4 regions of the Methylobacterium sp. AC315 genome follow, and region 1 is predicted to be linked to each of the others. Evidence: riboswitches for the same ligand, from Rfam matches in the RefSeq annotation. Region 1 holds a riboswitch; each other region holds the start of a gene.

What was found. Region 1 has a riboswitch for cobalamin ahead of AC0IY0_RS25135 (TonB-dependent receptor). Riboswitches for the same ligand answer to the same signal wherever they lie in the genome.
Region 2: it holds a riboswitch for cobalamin, as region 1 does, so the genes downstream of both, AC0IY0_RS13820 (TonB-dependent receptor) here and AC0IY0_RS25135 (TonB-dependent receptor) in region 1, are expected to answer to the same signal.
Region 3: it holds a riboswitch for cobalamin, as region 1 does, so the genes downstream of both, AC0IY0_RS06250 (CbtB domain-containing protein) here and AC0IY0_RS25135 (TonB-dependent receptor) in region 1, are expected to answer to the same signal.
Region 4: it holds a riboswitch for cobalamin, as region 1 does, so the genes downstream of both, AC0IY0_RS16020 (TonB-dependent siderophore receptor) here and AC0IY0_RS25135 (TonB-dependent receptor) in region 1, are expected to answer to the same signal.

Annotation. Positions count from the first base shown of each region.
Region 1 is NZ_CEEDEA010000025.1:9,786-12,986, reverse strand. Features, by position in the region: gene AC0IY0_RS25135 (TonB-dependent receptor) at 1-1,610, opposite strand, end outside; cobalamin riboswitch at 1,851-2,048, opposite strand; gene AC0IY0_RS25130 (cell wall hydrolase) at 2,466-3,056, shown strand.
Region 2 is NZ_CEEDEA010000007.1:3,328-6,528, reverse strand. Features, by position in the region: gene AC0IY0_RS13820 (TonB-dependent receptor) at 1-1,138, opposite strand, end outside; cobalamin riboswitch at 1,284-1,492, opposite strand; gene AC0IY0_RS13815 (hypothetical protein) at 1,509-1,754, opposite strand; gene AC0IY0_RS13810 (hypothetical protein) at 1,753-2,115, shown strand; gene AC0IY0_RS13805 (PAS domain-containing protein) at 2,084-2,662, opposite strand; gene AC0IY0_RS13800 (hypothetical protein) at 2,853-3,104, shown strand; gene AC0IY0_RS13795 (PAS domain-containing protein) at 3,138-3,201, opposite strand, start outside.
Region 3 is NZ_CEEDEA010000003.1:215,224-218,424, reverse strand. Features, by position in the region: gene AC0IY0_RS06260 (coagulation factor 5 8 type domain-containing protein) at 1-158, opposite strand, end outside; gene AC0IY0_RS06255 (DUF4424 domain-containing protein) at 282-1,304, opposite strand; cobalamin riboswitch at 1,534-1,728, shown strand; gene AC0IY0_RS06250 (CbtB domain-containing protein) at 1,763-1,945, shown strand; gene AC0IY0_RS06245 (CbtA family protein) at 1,962-2,711, shown strand; gene AC0IY0_RS06240 (DUF1636 family protein) at 2,719-3,117, shown strand; gene cobW (cobalamin biosynthesis protein CobW) at 3,114-3,201, shown strand, end outside.
Region 4 is NZ_CEEDEA010000008.1:195,178-198,378, forward strand. Features, by position in the region: gene AC0IY0_RS16015 (hypothetical protein) at 1-193, opposite strand, end outside; cobalamin riboswitch at 1,073-1,281, shown strand; gene AC0IY0_RS16020 (TonB-dependent siderophore receptor) at 1,389-3,201, shown strand, end outside.

The DNA.
Region 1 (3,201 bases):
AGGAACGGCGTCAGCGCGTAGCGGTTCGTCCACTCGACGCCGAAGCGCCGGGTCGGGCGGCTCGGCTCCGTGGTGCCGGTGTCGCCCTGGAACAGGTTTTCGGACGCGAAGTCGAGCCGGAACAAGGCGAGGCTGGTCTCCAGCCCGGCGATCGAGCGGTTGCGCAGCCCGACCTCGTAGCCGGTCGAGGGCACCAGGAACGGCGCGCGGCCGATGTTGAACAGGGGGCTTGCCGGATCGACCGTGGCAGTCACCCCGCGCACGTCGTTCGAGTGGAAGCCGCCGCCGTAATTCACGTAGAACTCGGTGTCGAACCACGGTCCGAGGGTCAGGCCGAGCTTAGGATTGACGATGCCGTCGCGGGCCCGGCCCGAATTGGCCGGCGTGTCCGAGGCGACGCGGGCATCATAGCCGTCGGCGCGGAAGCCGAGGCTGGTGCGCAGCCAGTCGGTCCAGCGCACCCGGTTGTCGAAATAGAAGGCCCCGCTCGTCTCCAGCACCCGATCGTCGAGCACGCCCGAGCGGTATTGCCGGTTCGTCGTGTTGAACAGCCCGACCCGGATGCTGTCGGTCCGGGTCTGCACGCCGACCTCGTTCTCCATCGGACGCCCGAACAACGCGCCCTGGAAGATGTGCAGCGCCTCGCCGCCGCCGATGATGCGCTGGTCGAGCTGGTGGAACTGGTCGCCCGCGACGGGGTCGTTGAGGACATAAGTGAAGTCGTTGAACAGGTTGAGCTGCGAGCGGATCACGTAGGCCGAGGCCCGGGTCACGCCTGTGTCGTCGGTGCTGCTGAAGCGGCCGGACAGCGAGAGGCGGCTCGTATCCCCGCCATCCGTGGGGTTGATCGTGCCGTATCGGCCGATCAGCCCCTGAGCGACGGCCCGCTCGGGGATCTGGTTGGTGGCGGTCCAGCGGCTGGCATAGGCCATGCCCGTGACCGAGAAGCCGTCGAGCGCCGTGCCCTGGCTGTAGCGGGCGACGGTGCTGATCTTGCGCAGGGCGTCCGGGACCACCCACGGACCGTCGTAGACCTGTGCGTCGGCCGCGACCAGGAGGTTGCCGTCCCCGATCGGGGTCGAGGCGATGGTGAGCGCGCGCTTGTAGCCGAAGCTGCCGATGGCGGTGAGCGCGAGGTTTTTCTGGACGGTGTCGAGATAGTCGATCCGCACCGAGCCGGCGGAGGCGAAATCGCCGTCGCGTACGAAGTACGGCCCCTTGTGGAACTCCACCGCGCCGACGAGTTCGGGGATCAGGAAGTTGATGTCGGCATAGCCCTGCCCGTGGGCGTGGGTGCGCATGTTGAGCGGCATGCCGTCCAGGAACAGGGCGATGTCGGTACCGTGGTCGAGGTTGAAGCCGCGCAGGAAGAACTGGTTGGCCTTCCCCTCCCCGCTATGCTGGGTGACGATCAGGCCCGGCACCGCCTCCAGCACCTCGCCGGGACGCGTCACCGGCCGGCTGTTGAGCTGGGCGCCCGTGATCACCCCCGCGCTGGCGGAAGCCACGGGCAGGAGCGGGCCGCCGATGCCGGTCACGCCGCTGACATAGCCCGCACTCGCGGCGGCACCGCCCCGCGGGGCCCCGGAAGGCTCTGCGGTGACCGAGATCTCGTCGAGCGTCGCCTCGGTGTCCTGGCTCGGCCGGGATCCGTCCCGGGCGGAGGCCGCCGGGGGCAGCAGCGCCAGGGCCGTCAGCACGGCCAGTTTCGAGGGCGTCAAGCGCGGCACAGGACGGGACACGGGACCTCGGGCGACGGCAGTGGCACGTCACCGCGAACGAGGCCGCGCCGACCGCGCTCGCGCGGGCGTCCCGGCACCCGCCAGGACACCCCGCCCAGCGCGTTTCGCGTGTGACCACGACTGACGGCAGGTCTCCTGGCTCATGGGTCGCCGCCCTCTCGTCGTCTTCCCGGGCGAGGCGGCCCAGTGACGTGGTGACGAGAAGGCTCACCGCTTACAGTTGCGGGGGCAGCCGCGGATTCGGGGAAGACCCCTCACCGCGTTCCCTTTTGATCCCCGAAGGGAACCGTCCCAGCCACCTTCGAGCCAAGGCTTGGGTCCCGTCAACGTCCCGGCACCGGTTGGCGGCGTGTGTGTCTATCGGATGACACCGGGCCCTCGGCCGGCTCTCGTTCCAGCCGAACGAGGCCGCCGACCGGGGGACTCGTCCCTCCGATCCCGGACGGCTCCGGGCGATGCTACGCTAATGGTATCGCGAAGCTTTTCCGCCCGGACCTGCGGCTCCCGCTGCGGCTCCGGTCCGTCCCGCGAGGGGCCGCGTTCCAGGGCTGTCCGTGGTCCGCCAGCGCGGGCCGACCGGCGTTCGGGGCGATCCACGCATGCCGGCCCGCCACATCCTCGCCGCGAACGTGCACACAAGCTTGGCGCGTACAACGATCGAGAGTGGCGACGCCGGGCAGGGCGATCGCCCTGCCCCGAGGCCGGAGGACGGAGCGCTGATGCATGCAGGGTAGCGAGAGGATCAAGACCGTTTCGGGGCTGGTCGCGCTGGCGCTCGCCGGCGGCCTCGGTGCGTGCAACACCGCGTCACCCCTGACCACAGGATCGATCCCCGGCCGCAAGCCGTCGATGGTGGTCACCGACGCCGAGCGCGACTGCCTCGGCCGGGCCATGTATTTCGAATCGAACCGCAGCGACGAATCCGGTCTGCTGGCCGTCGGCACCGTGGTCATGAACCGGATGGAGGCCGCGATCTTCCCGGGCGGCATCTGTGCGGTGGTCGGGCAGCCCGGGCAGTTCGCCCCCGGCGTCCTGACCAAGCCGATGCAGGACCGCGACCTCCAAAAGGTGGCGGATGCCGCCGACGCGGTGCTGGCGGGCGAGCGTCACCCGAAGGTCGGGAAGGCGATGTATTTCCACACGGCCGGCCACCACTTCCCGTACACGAACATGCACTACGTGGCCGTAGCCGGCGGCAATGCCTTCTACGAGAAGCGCAACTCCCGCGCCGCCAAGGCGGAAACGCCGGCGCCCGCCGCCCTGTCCCCGACGGTGTCGAGCTACGCGGCCGGCCCGGCTGCGCCGACGCGTTAGCGCTGCGCACAACGATCCGAACGGCCTTGCCGGATCCGGATCGCGCTTCCGGCGCGGGTCCCTCCCCTTGCCGCAAGCCTGCGCCCCGGCACCACCCGCTCGCAGCGCGTGTCCATCCCGCTGCGAGCGTGGCCGCCCGCGACCA
Region 2 (3,201 bases), on a different contig from region 1:
GGGTTTGGACGCCGATCTCGTTCTCCATCGGCCGCCCGAACCAGTCGCCCTGGAAGATGTGAAGGGCCTCGCCGCCGCCGATGATGCGCTGATCAAGCTGGTGAAACTGGTCGCCATTGACGGGGTCGTTGAGGAAGTAGGTGAAGTCGTTGAACAGGTTCAACTGGGACCGGATCACGTAGCCTGAGGCCCGCGTGATGCCGGTGTCGTCCGTCGCGCTGAATTTGCCCGAGAGCGAGAAGCGCGAGGTGTCGCCGCCGTCCGTAGGGTTGATCGTGCCGTAGCGGCTAATCAGCCCTTCCGTGACGGCGCGCTCGGGGATCTGGTTGGTGGCGGTCCAGCGGGCCGCGTAAGCCATGCCGGTGACGGAGAAGCCGTCGAGCGCCGTGCCCTGGCTGTAACGGGCGACACCGTTGATCTTGCGCAAAGCGTCGGGGACAACCCACGGCCCGTCGTAGACCTGCGCCTCGCCTGCAAAGAGGAGGTTGCCCTCGCCCAGCGGCACGGTGGTGATCGACAGCGCACGCTTATAGCCAAAACTGCCGATCGAGGTCAGCGCGACGTTCTTGGCTGTCGTGTCGAGGTAGTCGATCCGGACCGAGCCCGCCGAGGCGAAGTCGCCGTCGCGCACGAAGTACGGCCCCTTGTGGAACTCGACCGCGCCGACAAGTTCGGGGATCAGGAAGTTGATGTCGGCGTAACCCTGGCCGTGGGCATGGGTGCGCATGTTGAGCGGCATGCCGTCCAGGAACAGGGCGATGTCGGTGCCGTGGTCCAGGTTGAACCCACGCAGGAAGAACTGGTTGGCCTTCCCCTCCCCACTATGCTGAGTGACGATCAGACCGGGCACCGACTCCAGCACCTCGCCGGGGCGCGTTACTGGGCGGCTGTTAAGCTGCGCTCCGCTGATGACGCCGGAACTGGCGGAGTCCACCGGTCTGCTGATCCCGCCGATACCCGTCGTGCCACCGACGTAGCCCGCGCTCGCCGAAGGACCGGCCTGTGGAGACGCAGCAACAGCAGTCTCTGCGGTGACGGAGATCTCGTCCAGCGTCGCTTCAGTGGTGGCTGCTTTCGATGCGGATCTGCCTTGAGCTACGGCCGCTGATGCCAAAGCGGCGAGGCCAAGCCCCGACAAGGTCGAGAGCGTTCGGTTCGTTGAACGAAGGGACACAGGAGCCTCGGGCGACGGCAGTGGCACGTCACCGCGAACAAGTCCGAGAAGACCGCTTCAGGACGGCCGTCTCGATACCCACCAGGACACCCCGCCCGATGTGTTTCGCGTGTGACCACGACTGACGGCAGGTCTCCTGGCTCACGGGTCGCCGCCCTTGCACCGTCTTCCCGGATGAGGCTCATCCAGTGACGCGGTGGTGCTGGGCTCGCCGCTTACAGTTGCGGGGGCAGCCGCGGCATCGGAGTGGTCCTCACGGACTGATCCTCACCGCGTTCCCTTTTGATCCCCGAGGGAACCGTCGATTAGTAAATGACGCCGGATTAAAGGGTGGTCAATCGACGTTGCAAGACGCGCGCTGGGTGTTGCCAAGCAGCGACATATTTTCAAATGCAGACGCCTTTCCGCCTTTGACGATGGGTGACCAGTACCGCTGCCCAAGATTTAAAATCGAACTTCGCCCCCATCGGTCACGCTTAAGCCGCTCCGGCATCTCGGAGTACAACGAGTCCAACACGGCGCGGAAAATCAGGCCGTCGTAGTCCGGCACCGCACCCTTCAGGGCAAGCAGGCGGCGCATGGCATTCGACCACCGTCTCCGACATCTCGAAGAACATCGCGTTGATCTTCAACCCACCCGCGATCCGCCCTCCGGAAATATTATCCGTCTCGAAGAACTTCACCGAAAGGCGCATCTGGATGGGCTAAGACGACGCTTCCGCGGGACCGCCAGTCAGATATTGGTCGATGATGGGAGCCGGATCGTCGTCGGCACCATGACGACATGTTCTTCGACGAATGGTGGTGAGCGGCGCGGCACGACGAAGAACATCTCGGGAAGGTGCAGGAGGGCGGTGGGCAAGACCGCGCTGATCGGCCAAACTTTCGCGGTGCGAGTTCTCAACGGCCTTAAGATTGAGCGATGGCTCGACCGAGGCTGAACAAGAGTACATCAGTCGCGGCCCGCACCTCCGCCGGAGCGTCGTCGCCGAGGATCTGCTTTAACGCAATGGCGAGGTCGGCGGCCCGGTCGAGCGGATCATCGGCCTGCGATGACCTTCCCATGACGTACCGTTCGCCGCCATCGCGCATCTCAGTAATGTCGATCAGGATCCCGCAGGATCGCAGCGGGCGGCCGAAATGATCCTGATAGGTCCGGCCGCGGCTGAGCAGCCAACTCACTGCTCCGTCAGGAGCAACAACCCGGTACTCGGACACCACGAGGCCGCCAGCCCGAGCGGCCTTCCTCATGTGCTCGGCCAGCCATTCGCGGTCATCGGGATGTACGGCAGCAGCACCGGACATCCCCGTGATCTCGCGCTCGGCCAGATCCGGATCACCGGTCAGAAGGCGGGCCGCACCAGCGTCGTAGCTGACGACCCCACGGGTGTGATCCCAATCCCAGGTCCCGACGACACACGAGGCTTCCAGCGCGCCCCTGAGGCGCTCCATATCCTCGCTGAACCCATCGATGGCGTTGATGCGCATAGCGCCTCGCAAAACTTGATGTTGAGTTGTGGCCGCCTTGGCACGAGCGAACGAACATAAACAAGCGTCAACAACCTCTTAGGTTGCATTCCCCTTTGTTCTGCAACCCAGCGCCTGCTTGGTGTGTTATGCATACCTGCCCTAGAAATCCGTCGCCGCATCCGTGAGGCGAGACGCCGAGCGAGATGCCATGCGTGACGATTTCAAGAACCCCGACGATGAACGTGAGAGTCGAGGATCGCTGGCTCGGATCAGCGATGCGCTTGGCGTCCCGGTAACGGCGTTTTACGGCTTCGACGCCGACGCGGTCGGGCATCTCCAGCGCGAGCACGAGGCGCAAGTGCTTGCGGCCGTACGAGCGTATTTGCGGGAAGTTGATCACGACGCTGCCCGACGCTTCATCACAGCGGTCCAGGGACTGGTCGAGACCGGACCGAAATAGTCTGACGTCTCCCGGTTCGCCTTCTCGTGTCACTTAATGAAGCCGATCACCCGGCTCCGATGAGCCCATGTTCCGCGCCAGTAGTATGCCTGCCACT
Region 3 (3,201 bases), on a different contig from region 1:
CCACCCTCCCCGCACGGGATCCCGACAACGGACCGGACCGGGAAGCGGCCGCCGAGGTCGAGGTCCAGCCAGGTCCTATCCGCCTCGACGACCCGCTGCGGGGCGCGGCCGGCCGCGAGATCGACGAGGGCGGATGTCGGGGCGTCTTCCGGGGCCATCGTGTCTCCGAGGCGGGCTGGACCAAACGCGCCGAGGTCGGGGCCGGAGGGCGCGCCCGGCGGTGCCCGTATCGAACCCGACGCGTCAAGCCCATGGGCGCACCGCGAGGGCGCCCGACTAGTTCATTCGCCCGTCTTGGTCTTGAGCAGCAGGATCTCGATATCGCGCTGCGGGACGAAGTCCCTCATCACCGTCTCGAAGGTCGTCGGGCCGGTCTTCTTCACGTTGGCCCCGCAGAACGAGACCAGGGTCGTAGGATCCCCCTTGTCCACGACCAGCTTGAACTGGCCGATCGGGCCAGCCCAGTTGCCGCCGGAGCTGATCACGTGGGAGAGGGACCGTTCGTAGGCCTGGAACGCCCGGCTGCCGTCGGCGCTCGACCGCCGGTACAGGGCCTGGGCCGCCCGCTCGAAGGTCGGGTCCGTGCAATATCGGGTCGCGTAGTGCGCCTTCTGCGCCGGGTCGAGGTTCGGCCCGCCGTAGGACAGGCTCGCGAGACCGCCGAGGCTCGGGACGTAGCTCTGGCGCACCGCGATCTCGCGCCCGGCGGGAAAGACCTGCCGGCGCCAGAATTTCGACTTCAATGTCCAGAGCGGGGCATCCGCGATCGTCCCGTCCTTGTGCTCCTGCCGCTCCAGGATGCCGGCCGCGATCAGGTCGCGCCGCTGGCGCTCGCCGAGGCGGCGCAGGGCCGCTTCCGTCGCCGTGGTGGTTGGCACGAGCGGGATCCCCAGCGCCTTGAGCCGAGCGGTGATCTCCACGGGCGGTGTATCGCTCCGCATCAGGAACGCCCGCTGCTCGACCTGCGATTCGACGGGCTCGCCATCGACCGCGGACTGGAACTTCAGGAAGTTGTCGTGCGCCGGATCGGGGAGCGAAACCAGCATCTCGGAGTCACCGGTGATGTCGGGCATCGGGAACGCGATCGTGGTCTCGATGTCGGAATCGGTCAGGTTGCGGAACCGATAGTCGATCTGCACGGCCTGCTCGGAGAGGTACATATCCTCGGCCGCGAGGGCGATCGTGCCGGCCTTTTCCAGGACGAGCCCCCCGGCGATGAGCGCGGCGGTGCTGTCGTCGGACCGGACCGGAAGGGACGTGGCCGCCAGGACGACGAGGGCCAGCGACAAGGTACGCATCGACATCAACGCTCAAGGGTTCGAGAATCGGACAGGGGCCGGAATCGTCCACGCCGGCCGTTACACGGCGCCGGTGCCGCGGGCCAAGCGCCGACGGCGGTCGCGACGCGTCGAAGTCCGTCCCCCCAATGCGTTTCGACACTCACGGCCACCGCCCGACCCGCATATCCGTGCCGTACCCCAGGAGTCCGAAACGATTCCGCCGGGCCTCCGTTGTGCGAGAGCTGTCATGCGTCTACAACGATGGCGTGACGGTGCCCCGGAGACGGGGTGAAAAGGGAATGCGGTGAGGGGTACGAACCTCGAAACCGCGGCTGCCCCCGCAACTGTGAGCGGCGAGCGTCTGCCAGTAGGCCACCGGAGCGATCCGGGAAGGCGGCAGGCGCGCCGAGCCGCGAGCCAGGAGACCTGCCGTCACGATGAGATCCCGCAATGCCGCCGGTGGGGCGGCTGGAGACATGTTGATGACCACCTCGACCCTCGCCCCCATCGCCACCGGCATCCGCGCCGGAGAGCGTCCGGTTGCCGTCGCGCTCGCGGCCTTCCTGGGCCTCGGCCTCCTGTTCATGGCGGGCTTCTCGCCGGCGATCGCGCTGCACAACGCCGCGCACGATTTCCGGCATACCCAGAACTTCCCCTGCCACTGACGCCCCTGGCGCAGGGATGATCATCCGGCTTCTGTCGGCGGCCCTGGCCGCCGGCTTCCTCGCGGCCGTCGTCGTGACCGGCCTCGAGTTGACGCTGACGTCGCCGCTGATCGTGGCGGCCGAGCGCTATGAGACCAAGCAGACGCACCAGGCCGAGCGCAGGCTCCCGATCATGTCGGCTCAGGTCGTGCTGGCTCATGCGGGGCACGATCATGGCACACCGGACGCCGCACCCGAGTGGCAGCCCGGCGAGGGGTTGCCCCGGATGGCCTTCACCGCTCTGGCGACGCTCGTGGGCGGGGTCGGCTACGCCCTCCTGCTCGGTGCGGTGATCTTGGCCTGCGGCCGTGAGCCGACGCGGCAGGTCGGTGTCGCGTTCGCGATCGCGGGCTTCGCCAGCGTCGCTCTGGCCCCGGGCCTGGGATTGCCGCCGGAATTGCCGGGCAGCGAGGCGGCACCGCTCGCCGCCCGTCAGGCCTGGTGGGTGATGACCGCCGCCGCCACCGGGATGGGCCTGTACCTGATCACGGTCCGGCGCTCGCTGATCGCGATCCTGGGCGGCCTCGTGCTGATCGTGGCGCCGCACGTCGCCGGTGCGCCGCAGGCTGCGGAGGTGTCCTCGGAGCTTCCCGCGGCACTTGCGGCGCAGTTCGCGGCGCGCTCGCTGGCGATCAGCTTCGTCTTCTGGATGCTGATCGGCCTCGGCTTCGGCTGGGCCTGGCAGGCTTTCGGCCGTGGAAACGCAAGCGGGACGGTGCATGCCTGAGGCCGTCATGCCTGAGACCGTCCTTTACGTTTGTACGACCTGCCGCCGCCCGGGCGACGATCCGGACGGGCCCCGGGCCGGCGCGCGCCTGCTCGAGGCCCTGCGCGCGCGCAACACGTCCGGGCAGCTGCGGATCGAGGGGGTCGAGTGCCTGTCGGTGTGCAAGCGGCCCTGTTCCGTGGCGGTCGCGTCCGAGACCCGCTGGACCTACGTCTACGGCGATATGGACCCGTCCGAGTCGGCGGCGACCATCCTGGACGGGCTGGCCGCCTACGCGGCGACGCCGGACGGCATCGTGCCCTGGCGGGAGCGCCCTGCCGCATTCAAGACCGGCGTGATCGCCCGCATCCCGCCCTTTCCCGATCCCCGCCCGCTTCCGGCCGGCACCTTGGAGGCTGCGGAATGACCATCGTGACCAAGATCCCCTGCACCATCGTCACCGGCTTCCTGGGGGCCGGCAAGACGACGCTGGTCCGCCACGTCATCGAGA
Region 4 (3,201 bases), on a different contig from region 1:
GCGGCGATCCGGTCAAGATACGCTCGGCCCGTGCCTTGTTCTCTTCGCGCGTGTTGATCGAGACCTCAAACCCGTCGCCATGCCGCTCGATGTCGATGCTGTTGCGGGCAAACCCGGCACGGGCCAGGCGGTCTCGCGCCGATCGAGCGGCCTTCAGGGAAGGGACCGTTACCGAAGCCAGGGTGCTGTCCATCATCATGTTCTCCACGCCGCGCGGCGTACCGCGTCGGTGCCGACCGCGCTCTTCGGAAAGCAAACCCCCTGCGGCCGTTCAGGTTCGCGACGCCGCGACCCGGTGTCGAAGCCAAGCCGCAGGTGCCGCGCCCCGAGGGCCCACCGGAGGCCGGCACGCACCGCGAAGCCCGCGCGGGGGGCTCGCAGCCCGCCGATCTGATGCGGGTCTCGACGCGCCCGGCCCACGCCGCGCGCCCGATACGGATGAGCCCGGCGGCGGCCCGGAGTTCGCCCGGCCTCGCGCCGAGGCGCGTCGCTCCCTGGCACCGCGGGTGCAATCCGGGCCGCGTCTCGAAACAGATCGGGGGCCGCCCCAGGTGGACGCAAGACCGTATCCGGACGGATCGAACGCCGTGTCGAATCGCTGCGTTACGGTTTCCGGCCGAGCGGGATCGGAAGAGCGTGGAGGCGGCGCGTCCATCCCGGTCTGGGGCCAACACCCACTCGATCCGGACAGGTCCGGGTTCCTGGACGAGGCTGCGGCCAACCCGGGCCTGGCGCTCCGCCTGCGGGTGGCTCCGCACGGTGAACACGCCCGGATGGCCGCGCCGTCCGGTCCCTGGCAGACCATCGCGGTCTCGGCCGGGCTGCCTGCTGGCCGTCTCGCCGCCACCGCGCGCCGACAGGCCGACGTCCGGCGCTGGCTTCCGCAGCCACGTGGAAGAGATCCCGGATCCGGCCCCGGAAGGCGGCGCCCCGCTGCTGCCCGGGCGCGCTCATCCGCCAGAGCCGAAACCGTGAGCTGGCGAACCGGGAGGCCGATGTGTCCCTTAAACCACAGCGTGTGTAACGTTATTGCATTCTGTCGTTGAGGCATTGACCCCCGGGGGCGCGGTGGCGAGTATCGGGCGGCCAAGGTTCCCGCGGGCTTCGGTCCGCGGGCGAAGATGGGAATTCGGTGCGCTCGTACGGGCAAGGCCGAAGCTGCCCCCGCAACTGTAAGCGGTGAGTCCCTGCCGCCCGTGGTCACTGATGCGTCGCATCGGGAAGACCAGGCCGGGATCGTGACCCGCGAGCCAGGAGACCTGCCTCGGCGTGACGACGACCCTCGGGCGGGGTGCCCCGGCGGAACGCAGGGACGGCGCGGCCCCGTGGGCCCGTCGCCCGCACGCGCTCACGCTGAAGCCTCCGGCTCGACAACCATGAGTGTGCCGGTGCCAGTCCGCCCGAAGCCGACCACGACCCATCCCTCCGCGAAAGCCCGGGGCCCGCGGAGCCGTTCCCGGTCTCCCTTCCGCCGCCAGAGCCCGCGTGTCGCCCTCGCGGCGATCCTGACGGCGGGCTCGCCGGCCGGCGAGACGCGGGCGCAGGAGAGCATCGCCCTGGAGGAGGTCTCGGTCGAGCATGTCGGCGGCAGCCCAGCCCCCGGTACGACGGCCGCGTCGGACAGCATCGGCCTGATCGGGCCGACGCCGGGCTACGGTGCGACCCGGGCCGTCAGCGCGACCCGGACCCCGACCCGGCAGATCGACGTGCCGCAGGTGGTCACCGTCGCCCCCCGGGAGGTGATCAGCGACCTCGCCGCCACCCGCGTCGATCGCGTGTTCAACTACCTCCCCGGCGTCGCGCAGCAGAACAATTTCGGCGGCCTGAGCCTGTTCAGCTACGCCATCCGCGGGGTGACGACCTCGGAGATCTACAAGAACGGTTTCCCGCTCAATCGCGGCACGCCCCCGCCGCCCGATGCCCAGAACATCGAGCGGATCGAGGTGCTGAAGGGCCCCGGCGCCGGACTGGTCGGGCGCAGCGATCCGGGCGGGCTGGTGAACCTCATCACCAAGCAGCCCACCGCCCAGCGCTTCGTCGAGATGGGCACCCAGATCGATTCGTTCGGGCTGACGCGCGGGACGGTCGATGCCGGCGGCGCGCTCAACGAGGATGGCACGGTCCTGTACCGGTTCAACCTCGCGGCCCAGGGCGCCGGCAGCTTCCGGGACTTCGTCAACAGCGACCGGCTGCTCGTGGCGCCGGTGATCAGCTGGCAGGTGACGCCGGATACCCGCGTCACGGTCGAGACCGAGTTCGTCAAGAACCGCATCGTGTTCGACCGCGGGGTGATCGCGATCAACAAGCAGCTCGGCTTCCTGCCGATCTCACGCTTCCTGGGGGAGCCGGGCCAGAGCACCTATCAGACCAACAACACCCTGCAGGTGCGCGTCGATCATCGCTTCGACGACGCCTGGCAGATGCGGCTCGCGACCTACCTCAACACGGGCGACTTGGCGGGCGAGTCGGCCGAGGTCCGTTCGCTCGCCGCCGACAACCGCACCGTGGCGCGCGACCGCAACGTGCGCGACTACCGCTGGGACGTGGCGATCGGGCAGGCCGAACTGCTCGGGCGCTTCGACACGGCCGGGATCGGCCACACGGTGCTGCTTGGGCTGGACCGCGAGAGCACCGACAGCCGGACGCAGTACTTCCGCTCGAATTTCCGCACGAGCCCCTTCGCGCTCGACATCTACGCGCCCGTCTACGGGCAGGCGCTGCCGCCGATCACCATCCCGCGCAACAACCTGGAGCGGGTCACCAACACCGGCCTGTACGCGCAGGACGAGATCGTCCTTACCCCGGAATGGCGGGCGCTCGTGGGGATGCGGGTGGACATCTTCGAGCAGTCCTTCCGGGAGCGGGCCCCGCGCAGCCAGGTCGATCAATCGCGCGTGGCGGCCTCGCCGCGGGCCGGCCTCGTCTACCGCCCGATCCCGGAATTCGCGCTCTACACCAATGTCGGCACGAGCTTCCGCCCGAATATCGGCCCCGACGCCGCGGCGGTGACGCGCGGCACGCCGCTCGCACCCGAGACCGGCCTCGGTTACGAAGTCGGCGTGAAGTCCGAGCTGTTCGACGGCAACCTCCTGCTGACGGCGGCCGCCTTCCGGGTCGAGCGCGAGAACGTGCTCACCCCCGATCCCAACAACAGCGGCTTCTCGATCGCGGCGGGCGCCGTGCGCAGCCAGGGGTTCGAGG